Regions from separate parts of the Actinopolymorpha sp. NPDC004070 genome, predicted to be linked through region 1. Evidence: riboswitches for the same ligand, from Rfam matches in the RefSeq annotation. Region 1 holds a riboswitch; the other holds the start of a gene.

Evidence for each region. A riboswitch is a leader RNA that binds a small molecule or an ion and turns the genes downstream of it on or off. The one in region 1 is predicted to bind thiamine pyrophosphate.
Region 2: linked by a shared signal. The riboswitch ahead of ABZV93_RS09390 (ECF transporter S component) and the one ahead of thiM (hydroxyethylthiazole kinase) in region 1 are both predicted to bind thiamine pyrophosphate.

Annotation. Positions count from the first base shown of each region.
Region 1 covers NZ_JBEXMJ010000025.1:4,586-13,205, forward strand. The annotation lists gene ABZV93_RS28615 (MFS transporter) at 1-221, shown strand, start outside; gene ABZV93_RS28620 (class I SAM-dependent methyltransferase) at 218-1,009, opposite strand; gene ABZV93_RS28625 (sugar phosphate isomerase/epimerase family protein) at 1,216-2,076, shown strand; gene ABZV93_RS28630 (electron transfer flavoprotein subunit beta/FixA family protein) at 2,250-3,041, shown strand; gene ABZV93_RS28635 (electron transfer flavoprotein subunit alpha/FixB family protein) at 3,148-4,110, shown strand; TPP riboswitch at 4,218-4,315, shown strand; gene thiM (hydroxyethylthiazole kinase) at 4,308-5,117, shown strand; gene thiE (thiamine phosphate synthase) at 5,123-5,779, shown strand; gene thiD (bifunctional hydroxymethylpyrimidine kinase/phosphomethylpyrimidine kinase) at 5,776-6,600, shown strand; gene ABZV93_RS28655 (TenA family protein) at 6,597-7,280, shown strand; gene ABZV93_RS28660 (cysteine desulfurase family protein) at 7,363-8,580, shown strand; gene mnmA (tRNA 2-thiouridine(34) synthase MnmA) at 8,580-8,620, shown strand, end outside.
Region 2 covers NZ_JBEXMJ010000004.1:115,241-123,860, reverse strand. The annotation lists gene ABZV93_RS09410 (PH domain-containing protein) at 1-742, opposite strand, end outside; gene ABZV93_RS09405 (PH domain-containing protein) at 739-1,275, opposite strand; gene ABZV93_RS09400 (energy-coupling factor transporter transmembrane component T) at 1,397-2,203, opposite strand; gene ABZV93_RS09395 (ABC transporter ATP-binding protein) at 2,200-3,777, opposite strand; gene ABZV93_RS09390 (ECF transporter S component) at 3,774-4,394, opposite strand; TPP riboswitch at 4,506-4,625, opposite strand; gene ABZV93_RS09385 (TIGR03085 family metal-binding protein) at 4,788-5,423, opposite strand; gene ABZV93_RS09380 (GH92 family glycosyl hydrolase) at 5,536-8,620, opposite strand, start outside.

The sequences.
Region 1 (8,620 bases):
GCCCGATCGCCAGCGCCGGCTACAACTTCCTGCGCTGGATGGGTGGTGCGGCCGCGGCGATCCTGGTCGGCCACATCGCCGAGTGGGGCGGCTCCCAGCGGGCGCCGTTCGTCGTGGCGGCCGTGCTGTGTGCCGGCGCGGTGGGCATGATGTACGCCGGCCGCGAGCCGAACCCGCACGAGGTGCCGGCCGAGGCCGTGGTGGTCGGCGAGCAGGTCTAGCCGTTCACCCGTACGTGCACGAGCAGGTCGAGGCTGGTGTCCAGGTCGTCCGGGGACAGCACGAAGTCGGCCGCCGTCAGGGACGCGACGAACGTCGCCAGCTCCCCTGACCAGGCGGCCGGCTCGTCGGCCAGCTGGGCCTTCACCAGGTCGCCGTGCCGGCGTTCCCAGTGCTCGATGCGCGGGCCGTGCCGCAGCCCGGTCATCGTGACGAGCTCGAGATCGAGGTCCGCGGCTGGCCGCTCGACCAGGGCGCGGAGCTCGGGCGCGGTGAGCTCCTTGGCGTGGCAGATGTTGCCGGGCGGGAAGGTCAGGTGGTTCGGCGTGGACCAGGCCAGCATGCCGCCGGGCTCGGTGACCCGGGCGCACTCGGCGACGAACGCGGGCTGGTTCCACAGATGCTCGATCGTCTGCAGGCTGACCACCGCGCCGAAGGACCGGTCGGCGAACGGCAGCTGGACGAGGTTGCCGCGCACCAGCCGTACGTCGGGGTAGGTCGCGGCGGCGTGCGCGGCGGCCGCAGCGTCGTAGTCGACGCCCACCACGGTCGCTCCCGGGCAGACCGAGCCCAGCGAGTCGTACAGACTCCGCGCGCCGTAGCCCTCACCGCAGCCGGCGTCCAGCACCCGCGGCTTCCGCCCACCGGGTGAAGCGTGTCCGGCCTGTGCGGCGTGTTCGGCCAGCAGGCCGGCCGCCCAGTCGTAGCCGACCACGTGCCGGGCGAACCAGTAGGTCTCGTGCCAGATGCCGGGCATGGTGCGCTCACCGGTGAGGGGCAGGTCCGGCACGTTCGGCTCTCCTCTGCTCGTCCCGGAGCATGGGAGATTCCGGCCCGGGTGACGGTCAGGCTACTTGCGCCGGCCAGCCGGGCGGTGCCGGACCGCGGGTCCTGTTTCGGCCCCGTGTGCGCGGGCCGCGCCTCCCCTCCGCAGGGTGTCCTCGGCCAGACTGGACCGCGAACGTGTACCCGGGACAAGACGGAGAGCCGGAACTCATGGCAGACCAGAACACCGACGGTTTCTACACCAACCTCAGCTGCGGCGCGCTCGGGATCAAGCCGGGCTTCGAGGCCGCCGTCGACCTCGCGATCGAGTTCGGCTTCGGGGCGGTCGAGCCGGACGTCGGCTACCTCACCTCCTCACCCGCCGAGCAGGTCGAGGGGCTGCGATCGCGGCTCGCCGAGCACGGCGTGAAGTGGGGGAACGCCGGCCTGCCGGTCGACCTGAACGCGAACGCGGCGGCGTTCGCCTCCCAGCTGGACGCGCTGAACGACCAGGCCGTCCGGCTGGCGTCGTACGGCATCGACCGGGTGGGCACCTGGATCCGGCCGATGAGCAACACGCTGACCTACCGGCGCAACTTCCGCCGGCACGCCGAGCGGATCGCGCTCGTGGACGAGATCCTGGCCGGTGCCGGGGTGCGGTTCGGGCTGGAGTACGTCGGACCCAAGTCGTTCTGGAGCACCGAGCTGTACCCCTTCGTGCACACCCTCGCCGAGGCGCGCGAGCTCATCGACGCCGTGGGCAGCCCCAACGTCGGCCTCATCCTGGACACCTTCCACTGGTACACCTCCGGTGAGTCCGCGGCCGACATCGCCGAACTGTCCGCGCAGGAGGTGGTGGCCGTCGACCTCAACGACGCGCCCACCGGTCTGGAGCGTGACCAGCAGCAGGACGGTCAGCGCATGTTGCCCGGCGCGACCGGGGTGATCGACGTGGCCGGTTTCGTGGGTGCCCTGCGCAAGATCGGGTACGTCGGGCCGGTCAAGGTCGAGCCGTTCAACGCGGAGCTGCGGGCCATGGCTCCGCGTGACGCGGTGGCCAAGACCGCCGAGTCGCTGACCGCCGTTCTGTAGGACGCCTCGTACGCACGCCGGGTCCCGGGGAGGGCGCTCGTGCTCCCCGGGTGCCTGGCGGTTGCCCGCGAAGCTACTCACGGGTAACCTCGCGCCAGTCGGGTAGGTCCCGTCTACGGTTGGGGCGGAACCCCAGGCGAGCCAAGGACGCGAGTGAGGAGCCGGACGCGAGCATGAACATCGTGGTGTGTGTGAAGTACGTCCCGGACGCGACCGCGGAACGCGGCTTCGACGCCGGCGACCGGACCGTCGACCGGTCCGGCGTGCCCGGCCTGCTGTCGGAGCTGGACGAGTACGCCGTCGAGGCCGCCCTCAAGCTCGCCGACGCCGGCGACGCCGAGGTGACAGTCCTCACCGTCGGTCCCGCCGACGCCGCCGACGCGCTGAAGAAGAGCCTGCAGATGGGCGCGGGCAAGGCCGTGCATGTGCTCGACGACGCCATCCACGGCTCGGACTCGGTGGGCACGTCGCTGGTGTTGGCCGAGGCGGTCCGCAAGCTGGGCGCCGAGCAGCCGGTCGACCTCGTGCTGTGCGGGATGGCGTCCACCGACGGCAGCATGTCGGTGATCCCGGCGATGCTGGCCGAGCGGCTGGACCTGCCGCAGGTCACCTTCGCCAGTGAGCTCGAGGTCGGTGACGGCACGGTACGGATCCGCCGCGACGGCGAGGCCGCCACCGAGACCGTCGAGGCCTCCCTGCCGGCCGTGGTCTCGGTCACCGACCAGGCCAACGAGCCCCGCTACCCGTCGTTCAAGGGCATCATGGCGGCGAAGAAGAAGCCGGTGCAGACCTGGAGCCTCGCCGACCTCGGCGTCGACGCCGGTGCCGTCGGCCTGGCCGCCGCATGGACCGCGGTCGACTCCTTCGAGGCCCGGCCGCCGCGGCAGAAGGGCACGGTCGTCACCGACGAGGGCGACGGCGGGCAGCGGCTCGTGGCGTACCTCGCCGAGCAGCGGTTCGTCTGATCTGCCGCGACCTGCCGCGAGACCTGCCGCAAGCTGCCGAAGACCTTCGACCACCGATCCGGGTACGGGCGACCGACCGCGGGCGACTGCAAGGAAGCGTGCCGAAATGAGCGAGATCCTGGTTCTCGTCGACCACGTCGACGGGGTCGTACGCAAGACCACCACCGAGCTGCTGACCATGGCGCGGCGCCTCGGCGAACCCTACGCGGTGTTCGTCGGCAGCGGCTACGAGCAGGCCAGGGACACCCTGGCGACGTACGGCGCCCAGAAGGTCTACCTGCTGGAGCAGCCGGAGCTGACCGACCACCTCGTGGCACCGAAGGCGGAGGCGCTGGCCCAGCTCGCCGAGCGCGCCACGCCGGCCGCGATCATGCTGGCCTCCGGCGCGGAGGGCAAGGAGATCGCCGGGCGGCTGGCGATCAAGCTCGCGTCCGGCGTCCTCACCGACGTCGTGGACGTGCAGCCCGGTGACGGCACGGTCGTCGCCACCCAGGCGGTGTTCGCCGGCAACTACACCGTCCGGTCCCGGGTCACCCACGGCACGCCGATCCTGACCGTCAAGCCCAACTCCGCCACGCCCGAACCCGCACCCGCCCAGCCGGTGGAGGAGAAGACCGACGTCACGGTGTCGGACCGGGCCCGGGCCGCGCGGGTGGTGGAGCGTTCGCCGCGCACCCAGACCGGGCGCCCGGAGCTGACCGAGGCGGCGATCGTCGTCTCCGGTGGCCGCGGCGTCGGCTCGGCGGACAACTTCGCCGTCGTCGAGGGGCTCGCCGACGCGCTCGGCGGCGCGGTCGGCGCGTCCCGCGCCGCCGTGGACGCCGGTTGGTACCCCCACGCGTACCAGGTGGGCCAGACGGGCAAGACCGTCTCCCCGCAGCTGTACCTCGCCGCCGGCATCTCCGGTGCGATCCAGCACCGGGCGGGCATGCAGACCTCGAAGACGATCGCGGTGGTCAACAAGGACCCGGAGGCGCCGATCTTCGAGATGGCCGACTTCGGCGTCGTCGGCGACCTGCACGCGGTGCTGCCGCAGGCGACCGAGGAGGTCAACCGCCGCAAGGGCTGACCGGCGAGAGCGACGCACCGGGCATTGCACCCGGCGAACGCCGGTCCACGCGGGCTGACCGCGTGGACCGGCGTTCGCACGTCGTGCGCCCAGCCGGTACGGTCGGACGCAGTGACGCGGGGTGTCCCGTACGCCGGGACTGAGATCACACCCGTCGAACCTGATCCAGATCATGCTGGCGAAGGGACTGTCGCGCGATGGTCACGACCACGTCTGTCACCGCGGACGCCGTAGCGGGGGTACGCGAGGACCTCCGCGACCAGGCGCCGCTGGTGCACTGCCTCACCAATCTCGTCGTCGCCAACTTCACCGCCAACGCCCTGCTCGCCGCGGGCGCGTCACCGGCGATGACCGACACCCCCGAGGACGCGCAGGTGCTCGCCGCCGGCGCCGGTGCGGTGCTGGTCAACCTCGGTACGGTCACCCACGCCTCGGCCGAGGGCATGCGGGCGTCGGTGACGTCGGCCGCCCGGGCCGGGCGGCCGTGGGTGCTCGACCCCGTGGCCGCCGGTCCGCTGCCGTGGCGTACCGCCCTGGCAGGTGACCTGCTCGCGCTCGCACCGCCCGCGGTCGTACGGGGGAACGCCTCGGAGGTGCTCGCCCTGACCGGCGGCGCCGGTGGCCGCGGCGTGGAGTCGACCGCCGATCCGGAGCAGGCGTGGCCGGCCGCCCGGTCGCTGGCCGGAACGTACGGCCTGACGGTGGCGGTGAGCGGCCCGGTCGACCTGCTCACCGACGGCGAACGCACCGTACGGATCGCCAACGGCCATCCGCTGATGACCCGGGTCACCGGTGTCGGCTGCGTGCTCGGCGCGCTCACCGCCGGCTGCCTCGCGGTGACCGGGGACGCCCTGCTGGCCGCCACCGCGGCGACGGTGCTGCTCACTCTCGCCGGAGAGGCGGCGGCCGCGCGGGCGCCGCGGCCCGGGTCGTTCGCCACCGCGTTGCTGGACGAGCTGGACGCCACCGGCGCCGACCGGATCCGCGCCGCCGCAAGGCTGGGTTGACACCGATGGGCGACCATCCGGGCGGGGCGCTCGACCTCTCGCTCTACCTCGTCACCGACGCCGCGCTGTGTGGCCCGCGCGGGGTGGCCGCGACGGTGCGGGACGCCGTTGCCGGCGGGGTGAGTGCCGTACAGCTGCGCGACCCGGGCGCCACGACCCGGGACCTGCTCCGTACCGGCGCGCAGGTGCGCGAGGTGCTCGCCGGGACCGGCGTACCCCTGTTCGTGAACGACCGTGCCGACGTCGCGTACGCGCTCAGTGCGGACGGCGTCCACCTCGGCCAGTCCGACCTGCCGCCGGAGCACGCGCGCGACCTGCTCGGGCCGGGTGCGTGGATCGGGCTGTCCGTGCACGCTCCTGGCCACCTCGACGGCGCGCTCACACTGCCGCCGGGGACCGTGGACTACCTCGGCGTGGGCCCGGTCTTCGCCCAGACGACGAAGGCGGACGCGGCGTCGCCGGGCGGCCTGGCCCTTCTCGCCGACCTCGTCGCCACTGCCGCCGCGGCGGGCCTGCCCTGCGTGGCGATCGGCGGCATCGGCCCGGACAACGCCGCCGCCGTGCGCGCCACCGGCGTGGCCGGGATCGCGGTGGTGAGCGCGGTGTGCGGCCGGCCCGACCCAGCGGCGGCCGCCCGAGCCCTGCGTACGGAGGTTCGATGACCGCTCACGTGCCCGTCGCCCTGACCATCGCCACCAGCGACCCTTCCGGTGGCGCGGGGATCCAGGCCGACCTGAAGACGTTCTCCGCCCTCGGCGCCTACGGCACCGCCGTCCTGGTGGCGCTGACAGCGCAGAACACCCGCGGCGTCACCGGCATCCACGTCGTCCCGCCGGCGTTCGTCGCCGAGCAGGTGGACACCCTCGTCGCCGACGTCCGCGTGGACGCGGTGAAGGTCGGCATGCTCGCCGACGCCACGGTCGTGCACACGGTCGCGGACGCGCTCCGCCGCCACCGGGATCGGCTCCCGTCGGTGGTGCTCGACCCGGTGATGGTCGCCTCCAGCGGGGACCGGCTGCTCACCGAGGACGCGGTCGCGGTCGTGCGGACCGACCTGCTCCCGCTGGCCGCCCTGGTGACCCCGAACCTCCCCGAGGCCGCCGCCCTCCTGGACACCTCGCCGGCCCGCACGCCCGCCGAGGTGGAACGCCAGGCCGCTGACCTACTGGCTCTCGGCGTACCCCGGGTCCTGCTGAAGGGCGGGCACGGCGAGGACCCGGAGGAGTCCGCCGACCTGTACGCCGACGCCGACGGCGTGCAGTGGCTGCGGGCGCCCCGGATCCGCACCCGGCACACCCACGGCACGGGTTGCACACTTTCCTCCGCGATTGCCGCACTGCGTCCCCAGCGGCCGGACTGGCGTACCGCCGTCGGCGATGCCAAGGACTACCTGACCGGCGCGCTGGCCGCGGCCGACTCCCTCGACGTCGGCGGGGGACACGGGCCGGTGCACCACTTCCACGCCTGGCGGGGATCGTGGTGACGGCGGCCACCGTGGAGAACGGATCGACGGGGTTCTGCGCGGACGCCTGGGCGGCCACCGCGAAGACCCGAGCGGCGATCGACGCGCTGCCGTTCGTGGTGACCCTCGGCGACGGCAGCCTGGACGGCGCGCGGTTCGCGTACTACCTCGCCCAGGACGCCTTCTACCTCGACGACTACGCCCGGGCGCTCGCGGCCGCCGCGGTGAAGGCGCCGAACAGCGCGGACCTCGCGTTCTTCGCGAAGTCCGCGCACACCGCGATCGAGGTCGAACAGGACCTGCACCGCACGCACGTGCAGGACCTGGCCGGCTACCGGCGGTCTCCGACCTGCGTCGGCTACACGTCGTATCTCCTCGGCGTCGCGCACACCCGCGGCTACGCCGAGCTCGTCGCCGCGCTGCTGCCGTGCTTCCGGGTCTACCAGGACGTGGGGATGCGGCTGCTGGCGGCGGCCGGCGACCTCACCGGGCACCCGTACGGCGACTGGATCGGCACGTACGCCGACGAGGAGTTCGCCCGGTCCACCGCGCGGGTGTGCGAGATCGCCGACCGGGTGGCCGGCGGCGCCGACCCCGCCACGGTGGAACGCATGCACGAGGCGTACGCCCGGGCGACGGCGTGGGAGTGGATGTTCTGGGACGCCGCGTGGCGGCAGGAGGGCTGGCCCGGGCAGGGCTGACCGGCAGGCGGCCGTCGCCGGGGCCGGCCGCCGACCGGCGGGTGGAACGGGTGTCGGTGGTGGTCATTACGCTGGACCCGCGATGACGGCACCTCACATCTACCTCGATCATGCCGCGACCACCCCGATGCTTCCGGAAGCTGTGGCCGCGATGACCGCCCAGCTCTCCCGGCTGGGCAACGCATCGTCCCTGCACGCCTCCGGCCGGGCCGCCCGGCGGCTGGTGGAGGAGTCCCGGGAGTCGGTGGCCGCGGCGCTCGGCGCCCGGCCCTCGGAGATCGTCTTCACCGGTGGCGGCACCGAGGCGGACAACCTCGCGGTCAAGGGCCTGTTCTGGGCGCGCCGGGCCGCCGACCCACGCCGGCGGCGGGTGCTGGCCAGCTCCGTCGAGCACCACGCGGTGCTCGACTCGGTGCGCTGGCTGGGTTCGTTCGCCGGGGCCGAGGTGGAGTTGCTGCCGGTCGACCAGGACGGCCGGATCGACGTGGCCGCCCTGCGGGCGAGCGTCGAGGCCGAACCCGAGTCGGTGGCGCTGCTCACCGTGATGTGGGCCAACAACGAGGTCGGCACCGTCCAGCCGGTCGCCGAGGTCGTCGAGCTGGCCAGGCGTTACGGCATACCCGTGCACTCCGACGCCGTGCAGGCGGTCGGCCAGCTGCCCGTCGACTTCGCCGCCTCCGGCCTGGACGCGATGACGGTGACCGGGCACAAGCTCGGCGGCCCGGTCGGCGTGGGAGCGCTGGTGGTCCGGCGCCAGGTCGACCTGGTGCCGCTGCTACACGGTGGGGGACAGGAACGCGACGTCCGCTCCGGCACGCTCGACGTGGCCGCGATCGCCGCGTTCGCCGTCGCCGTCGAGGCCGCCGCGGCCGGCCGGGAGCAGCTCGCCGACCGGCTGGCCGGGCTGCGGGCCGAGCTGGTCGACCAGATCCTCACCGCGGTGCCCGACGCCGAGCTCAACGGCGACCCCGGCATCGCTCACCCCGACTCCGGCGGCCGGCTGCCCGGCAACGCGCACTTCTCCTTCCCCGGTTGCGAGGGCGACTCGCTGTTGCTGCTGCTGGACGCGCGCGGCATCGAGTGCTCCACCGGCTCGGCGTGCTCGGCGGGAGTGGCCGAGCCGAGCCACGTGCTGCTGGCGATGGGCCGCGACGAGGAGCGCGCCCGCGGGTCGCTGCGGTTCAGCCTGGGCCACACCTCCACCCACGCCGACGTCGAAGCGCTCGGCGCGGCCATCGGCCCGGTGGTGGAACGCGCCCGCACCGCGGGTCTGGTCAACGTGAGCGGAGGCAGGAACTGATGCGGGTACTCGCGGCGATGTCCGGCGGAGTCGACTCCGC
Region 2 (8,620 bases), on a different contig from region 1:
CACGGGAGCCGAAGCCGAGGACCACGCCGATGGTCAGCAGCCCGGACAGCGTGAACGGCCCGTACCTCACCCATCGCGGGTCCAGGGTGGCCAGCCTGGTCTCCTGCTCCGGTGTGCTCACCGGCGCCGGGGCCGGGCGTGGGCGCGGCGTCGTCGCCGGCGCGTCCTCGGGTGCCGGTGGGGGTGTGGTCGCGGGTGCCGGACCGGCCGCCGGAGCGGTCGCAGGCGCCGGGCCGGCCGCCGGAGCGGCGGCGGGCGGGAGGCGGTGGAGGAGCTCCTCGCGCAGGCGGCGGGCGTCCGCGCCGGCGAGGGCGTCCAGCTTCAGCCCGTTCTCGCCCCTGCGGTCCGAACGGCCGGTGCCGATCTCGACCCGGGCCAGCCCCACCACCCGGTGCATCGCGTTCGCGGTGACGTCGACGGTGCGGACGCGGTCACGCGGAACGGTGAGCACCCGGCGGCGCAGCAGGCCGCGGCGCACCTGCACGTGTGCGGGGGAGATGCGGTACGTCGTGGTGAACCACCGCAGCGTTCCCAGACCGATCACCAGGACCAGACCGACCAGGCCCCACAAGGGGCCGTGCCCGCTGCTGGTTCCGGCCACCAAAGCACCGAGGAGGGCAGGGAAGGACCGAACGAGCTCCTGAACGGGGTGGACCGCGAGCATCCGCGGACTGAGCCGGCGCCAGCCCGCGGTGTCGGTCGCGGTCGCGGCGGTGCTGGGCGGGTTGCCGAGCTCCGTCACGTCGCGTCTCCCTGGTTGGCCTGGGTGGTGGCGGTGAGCTCGTCGACCAGCCGCTCCGCGGTGTCGCGGTCCAGGCCGTGGATCTTCAGCGGCCCGGCGGCCGAGGCGGTGGTCACGGTGACGTTCGACAGGCCGAAGAGCTGCTCCAGCGGGCCGCGTTCGCTGTCCACCGTCTGGATCCGGGACACCGGTGCGATCCGGCGTTCCTGGTCGAACCATCCGGACTGGGTGTAGACGGCTTCGCCGGTGGCCTCCCAGCGGTGTACGTGGTATCGCCACCGGGGCATCACCGTCACGTGCGCGGCGCCCAGAACGACGGTCGCCACGACTCCGGCCACCCGCCAGCCGGTGGCGCCGCCGCCGGCGAGGATCCACCACACGGTCTGTACGGCGAGCAGCAGCAGCCAGCCGGCGCCCGCGCGGGCCGCCCAGTAGCGCCTCGCGCGGGGAGCGACGCGGTGCCGGGGTGGACGGAGCTCGAGTTCGGGTGGACCGCTCGGGGCGGGCGAGCCGGGGTTCTCGGCGATGGTCACCCGCTCAGTGTGGCGAAAGTGAGTCCGCCGGCCCCGTGTGGGTCGGGCGGGCCGGACCCGTGACAGATGTCAGGGGTACAAGGCTCCGGTGGCTCGGGCTCCTCGTCCCGATGCGCGCCGGCTACCAGAACAGGAACCGCCAGGTGCCCAGCGCCAGGCTGACCGCTGTGGCGCCCGCCACGACCGCGACCGTGCCGGCGACGACCACCCAGTCCGCCCGGCGCAGTGGCCGGGGCCGGGCGAGGGTGCGGCCTGGCCGGTCGGTGAAGCCGCGCGACTCCATCGCGGTCGCCAGCCGGACCCCACGCCGGATCGCCACCACCAGCAGGGCGAACACGCCCGAGGCGAACAACCGTGCCCGGCGTACGGGCGACCGCCCGGCGTCCAGGCCCCGCGCGCGGCGGGCGAGCAGCAAGGTCCGCCATTCGTCGCCCAGCACCGGCAGCAGCCGGAACGCCGCCAGCGCGCCGAAGGTGAACCGAGGTGGCGTACGGAAGTGCTGCACCAGCGCGTCGGCGAACTCGGTGGGGTCGGTGGAGGCGAACGCCACGATGCCCGGCAGTGCGATGGCGAGCACCCGGGTCACCACCGACACGGCGGCCAGCAGGCTCTGGCTGGACAGGTGCAGCGGCCCGGCCGACAGCCACACCGTGCCGCCGGTCTGGTCGGTGAACAGCAGGGTGGACACCGCGAGCCCGGCGACGGTGACGAACAGCAGCACCAGCCGGCGGAGAAACGTCCGCCACCGCAGGCCGGCCGCGGCGATGGCGACCAGCTCGGCGCCGAGGACGAGGGCCGGCGTCACCGCGTCGGCGGTGAGCAGCAGCCCGGCCAGGATCACGAACGCGGCCACGATCTTGGTGACCGGGTTCAGCCGGGTGACCGGGGCGTTCGGGTCGGTGACGATCGGCTCGGCGAGGACGCTCACCCGATCACCCGCCCGGACCGTACGCGGATCTCCCGGTCGCCGAGCGCGGCGATCAGGTCGCGGTCGTGGCTCACGCAGCAGATGGCGTGGCCGCCGTCGCGCAGCTCGGCGAGCAGGTCGACCAGCTCACCCCAGGTACGCCGGTCCTGCCCGAACGTCGGTTCGTCCAGGACGAGCACCCGCGGACCGGCCGCCAGCGCGGTGCCCACCGACAGCCGCCGCTTCTCCCCGCCGGACAGGGTGAACGGGTTCGCGTCGGCGAGGTGGTCCAGGGCGAGCCGGTGCAGGAGTTCGTCCACCCGGCGTCCGGTGTCCTCGGGGGACAGGCCCGCCAGCCGGGGCCCGAGGGCGAGCTCGGCCCGCACGCTCGCGGTGAGGAACTGGTGCTCGGGATCCTGGAAGACCGTGCCCACCGCGCGTACCAGCTGGGCCGCCCGCCAGCGGTGCAGTGGCCGACGGCCGCCGGCGAGGCTGGGGGACCGGCCGGACGACAGCTCGGGGGCGACGGTCACCTCGCCCGACGACGGGGCGAGCAACCCGGCCGTCAGCATGGCGAGAGTCGACTTCCCTGAGCCGTTCGCGCCGGAGACCGCGACCACCTCACCGGCGGACAGCCGCAGGTCGGCACCGGTGAGGGCGGGCCGGTCCGCGGCCGGGTAGGTGTAGCTGACCGATGCAGCGGTGAGCAGCTCGGCCGAGGCAGCCGGAGCGGCCGGCGCGGGCGAGCCGGTCGAGGTGGTCGAGGTGGTCGGGGTGGTCGGGGCAGGCGGCCGCCGGGGTGCCGGCAGCTCGCCCGGGATCCACACACCGGCCGCGGCGAGCGACGCGTGGTCGGTGGCGAAGACCTTCTCCGGGCTGCCGTCGGCGAGGACGCCGCCGCCGGAGCGGAGCACCACCACCCGGTCCACCAGCGGCAGCCAGTCGCCGACCCGGTGGTCGACCACGACCAGCGTCGCTCCGGTGGCCGCGACCACCTGGTCGACGGCCTGGCGTACGAGCGCCGCCCCGTCGGGGTCGAGGTTGGCGGTCGGCTCGTCCAGCAGGATCAGGTCCGGGCGCAGCGCCACCACCCCGGCCAGAACGAGCCGTTGCTTCTCCCCGCCCGACAGCCGCCCGGTCGGATGGTCCCTGCCGTACGGGAAACCGGTCAGCGCGAGCGCGTCGTCGACCCGCGGCCAGATGCGCTCGGTGGGCACGGCGCGGTTCTCCAGCCCGAACGCCACGTCGTCGCCGGCCCGGGCCATCACCAGCTGCGTCTCGGGATCCTGGAACGCCAGGCCGATCCGGTCGCGTACCTGCGGCGGTGGCGACCCACCGACCAGCAGGGTGCCCTCGACGTCGGCGGACTGTTCGGTGTCCAGCAGACCGGCCAGGCCGGTGAGCAGGGTGCTCTTGCCCCCACCGGACGGGCCGGCGAGCAGCACCCGCTCGCCGGGCTCGACGTCGAGATCGAGATCGCGGACCGCCCACGTCTGCCGGCCGGCGTACCGGAAGGACCACCCACGGGCCCGGACCGCCAGTGCGGAGCCGGGCCCGGACGCGGCGGGCAGCGAGGCCGTCGCCGACGCGCTCACCGGGATGTCTGCTCCCGGCCGGACGCGAACGGTGCCAGGACGCCGGTGGCGGCGAGGGTGCGGACGAGGGCGAACGAGCCGGCCCCGGCGATGACGAGCGAGCTCACCACCACGAGCACGCCGTACACGAGCTGCCAGGTCGGCGCCCACTTGAGGTTGTAGAGCACGTTGTCCATGACGGCCGGGACCACCCCCGCGACCGCACCGGCGAGCAGCGCCACCGGCAGCCGCCAGCGGCGGTAACGGAACGCCGCGAAGACGAGTTCGGCGGCCAGGCCCTGGACCAGTCCGTACAGGATGATCGCCAACGGCGAGGGCGCGGCGAAGTAGACCGAGACGGCGGCGGCGACGAGTTCGGTGAACACCGCGGCGCCGGGCTTGCGGATCAGCAGGCCGCCGAGGACGCCGGGGAGCAGCCACATGCCGTACATCACGGCCTGACCGGGCGGGAAGCCGGTGAACACGGGGCCGAGCGCCGCCCACAGGGCGTTCCAGGCGCCGAACACCACGCCGAACGCCACCGCGACCACGGCGGCGACCACGATGTCGACGGTGCGCCACCGCCGGTCGACAGGTCGCTGACCGCGGGTCGCGGTCGAGGTCACATCCTGGGTCATGAACGTCCTCCCTGTACCGGGGAGGAGACGCGGCCTGAGTGCCACGGGTCCGACTCGCCGCGGGGCTCCGCACCGCCCGATCGGTCGATCGGCCGGGCACGGGCCCGGTGACGAACGGACAGACCGACTTCCTGCGCTGGCATTACCCAGATCAGGTTCGAGGGTCTGCGGGCGGCGCCATCTCTGGCGGCCCCGCACTCTCAGCGCTTCCGCGCTCCCCTGTCGTCTGCTGTTGTCTGTCGCTACTGCTGTCCTGCTGGCCTGTGTTTCTTGTGTCGCTGCCGCCCGAAGGTTACACCTGGCCGCCGGGACTCGCGGGCGCCCGGGCGGTGCCGGGGCGTCGTCCGCCCAGGGACGGCGACGGCTCGCCGCCCACGTGGGGCGGTCGGGCCGTCAGACGCCCAGCGGGGCGTGGGCCAGCGCCTGGACAGCCGCCGGCGGACCGCCGACCTCGGCCCGGGACGCACCCCTGCGCCCGAACATGTACAACGTGATCTCGCTCGGGCGCCCGGACAGCACGGCGGTCGGCTCGCCCTTGCGGACCCGGGCGGTGGCGCCGTCGGGGCGGGCCACCAGCACTCCGGCCGCGGACCGGCGGAACAGCATCCGCCCGGCGCTGCCGACCCGCCGCCACAGGAGGTTTTCGAAGTCGTTCGGCAGGTCGCGCGGGGTCCAGTCCGGCTGGGCACGCCGCACGTCCTCGTGGTGGACGAAGAACTCCACCGTGTTGGCCGCACGGTCCACCACCGGCAGCCGCGCCGGGGACCACGTGGGCGGACCCTGTCGGAAGCGGTCGACCACCCCGGTGTAGCCGAGCCGCCCGACGAGGCCGGCCATGTGTTCCTTCGTCTTGTCGGCGAGGGGCGGCAGCAGGATGCCCGCGGCACCGAGCGGGTCACTCTCCCGGATCACCAGGTGGGCGGCGAGGTCGGACGTCGTCCAGTCGGCGCACAGGGTGGGCGCGTCCGGCCCCAGCGTGTCCAGCAGGTCGGCGAGCGCTCGGCGTTCGGCGCGGGCGTGATCAGTCATGCCCCGATCGTAGGGCGCTCGCGCCCGACTCGAAGTCGGCTACCTGACGCGTGTCTCCTCCGCCCGCCGGCTCACGCCCGGATCTGGGCTGGATCCTGGGCCGGGACAGACGCTAGGCCAGCAGTTCCACCTGGGCGAGGGCCACCGGCTCGCCGCCGGCCGCGTTCTCGGGCGCCGGCGCGAGGTCGAGCCGGTAGTGGGTGTAGTCACCGGGCGTGGCTACCCGGAACGGCCGGGTGTGCACCGGCCACGCGAACTCCTCCCCGCTCCTGGTGTCCAGAACCTCCCAGCTGGTCCCGTCCCGGGAGCCGGCGAGCACCCACGCCGTGGGGGCCGCGCCGGCGTTCTCCACCGCGGAGGTGAGCGTGTAGAAGGCAACCCGGGCCGGTGCCGCCAGCTCGTACGACACCCACCGCTGGGTGCCGGTGAACGTCACCGAGCCGGCCGAGCTGTCGTCGAACAGGTACTCGGCGTCCACGCCCTCGCTCGCCCGGGCCGTGCCCGCGCTGGGCCGGGTGACGTCGACGAGAGGTGCGGGTGCCTCGCCGGGCTCGGTGAGCGACGGCGGTGCGGCGTCGGGTCCGCTCGCCCAGTCGGACGGCTCGGGCCCCATGGCGAACTCCAGCACGCCGCCCTTGGCGAGCAGGTCGTGCGGCAGCCAGGCCCGGTCGTAGGGCACACCGTCCACGGTGAGGCCCTGCACGTGGATGTTGCCCGCGTCGTTGTCCGGTGCGCTGATCACCAGGTCGGCGCCGGACTCCAGGTGCACGGTCGCCCGGGTGAACAACGGCGAGCCGATCGCGTAGCGGGGGCTGCCCATCTGCAGCGGGTAGAACCCGAGCGCGCTGAACACCTGCCACGCCGACATCTCACCGTTGTCCTCGTCGCCGCAGTAGCCCTGCCCGAGCTCGCTGCCGAGGTAGAGCCGGTTGAGCACCTCGCGCACCTTCTCCTGGGTGCGCGCCGGCCGTCCGGCGTAGGTGTACATGTAGGCGATGTGGTGGGCCGGCTGGTTGCTGTGGCCGTACATCCCCATGCGTACGTCGCGGGCCTCGGTCATCTCGTGGATGACGGTGCCGTAGGAACCCTTGAACCGTTCCTCACCGGTCTCCGGGGTGGCGAAGAACTCGTCCAATCTGCGCGCGAGCGCCTCCCGCCCGCCGTAGAGCCAGGCGAGGCCGGCGCCGTCGTGCGGAACGTGGAACGCCATGTTCCAGGCGTTGGTCTCGGTGTAGTCGAAGCCCCACACCCGCGGGTCGAACTCCTGCGGTGACAGCCGCCGCGAACCGTCGCCGTGCCGGCCCTGGAAGAAGCCGACCGCCGGGTCGAACAGGTGGACGTAGCCGAGCGCACGCCGGCGGAAGTACTCCTCCTCCTCGCGCAACCGGGAGTAGCGGGCGTCGTCGGGCCCCACGTCGCGGGCCAGCTGCCCGGCCATCATGGCGATGCCGAAGTCGTTGATGTAGCCGTCCATCGACCACGACATCGCCTCCTCGGTCGCCTCCACCGGCGTGTAGCCGAGGAACGGCGAACGCTCCATGCCCTTGCGGCCGACGAACGGGTTGGGCGGGCGGACGGTGGCGTTCTTCACCGCCGACTCGTAGGCCGCCCAGGCGTCGAAGCCCTCGATGCCCTTGCAGTAGGCGTCGGCGAAGGCCACGTCGGAACTGGTGCCGACCATGCAGTCGGCGTAGCCGGGGGAGGACCAGCGGGCCACCCAGCCGCCGTCGCGGTACTGCTGGAGGAACCCCTCCACCAGTTCACCGGCCAGCCCGGGGGTGAACAGGGCGTAGGCCGGCCAGGTGGTGCGGTAGGTGTCCCAGAAGCCGTTGTTGACGTACGCCTTGCCGGGAACGACGTCGGCACCTGTCCGGGTGGGGCCGCTCGGCGGCGCGGACGTCGCCGCCTGCACGGCGTGCGCGTAGATGGGCACCTGCGCGGTGCCGGTGTTCTCGTGGGCGGAGTTGGGATACAGGTACAGCCGATAGAGGTTGGAGTACAGCGTGGTGAGCTGGTCCTCGCTCGCCCCTTCCACCTCGATCACGCCGAGGGTGTCGTCCCACTGCCGCTGGGCGCGTTCGCGGACGTCCTCGAAGGTGTCGCCGGGCGCGATCTCCAGTGCGAGGTTGTGGCGTGCCTGCTCCAGGCTGATCAGCGAGGTGGCGATCCGCATGGTCACCGTCCGCTCGCCGGCCGGGTCGAACCTCGCGTACGCCGCCGCCTGCGCACGCTCGCCCACGCCGTCGGGTCGGCCGGACTCGACCACGGGCCGGTCGAACTCCGCGTACACGAACATCCGGCTCGCGCCGTTGGACCGCCGGCTGCCGGTGTCGGTGTAGCCGGTCAGCACACCGGTCTCCGGATCGACGCTCACCGCGGCGTCGGCATCGACGTTGTCGAAGAGCAGCGTGGAGGTGGGCCCGGTGAACGTGAACCGGAACATCGCCGCATGGTCGGCCGGGGCGATCTCGGCGACCAGGCCGTTGTCGAAGGTGACGGAGTACCAGTGCGGGCGGGCGATCTCGTTGTCGTGGCCGAACGCCAGCGCCCGCGCGGCGCGGTCGGCGTCGGGGGTGCCGGCGGCGCTGGACGGCATCACCTGGAACGTGTGCCGGTCGCCCATCCACGGGCTGGGCTGGTGGCTCAGCCCCAGGGCCTGCAGGCGCGGGCGGTTCTCGTCGTCGTTGCCGCGGTGGTATTCGTACTCCCAGCGCAGCGAGCCCGCGTCGGTGACCGGCGTCCAGAAGTTGAATCCCAGCGGCACCGCCGTGGCCGGGATGTTGTTGCCCCGGGAGAACGCGCCGCTGGAGTGCGTGCCGCGGGTGGTGACCACGTGGTCGGACAGCCGGCGCGGCTCCTCGGCGGGCCGGGCGCGTTCGGCGAGAACGATGTCGTCCACCCAGCCCCGCGACGGCACGGTCGCGTCGGTCTTCGCGGCGCCGTCGGGCCGGTGGTGGGTGAGCAGGACGGCGGTGACCCGGCGGCCGGCAGCGACGGCGCCGACCGCGATCCGCCGGAGATTCCACTGGTCGGCGTAGAGCATGCGGGCAGCACCCTGGGCGGCCGCGTCGACGGGCTGGGCGTACTGGTCGCGGGCGCCGAGGTCGCTGAGCCGGGTGCCGTCGGCGAACTCCAGGTCGACCGCGGTGTAGGTCGCCGCGTAGGTCAGGTCGCCGAACTCCGGGAACAGGACGTAG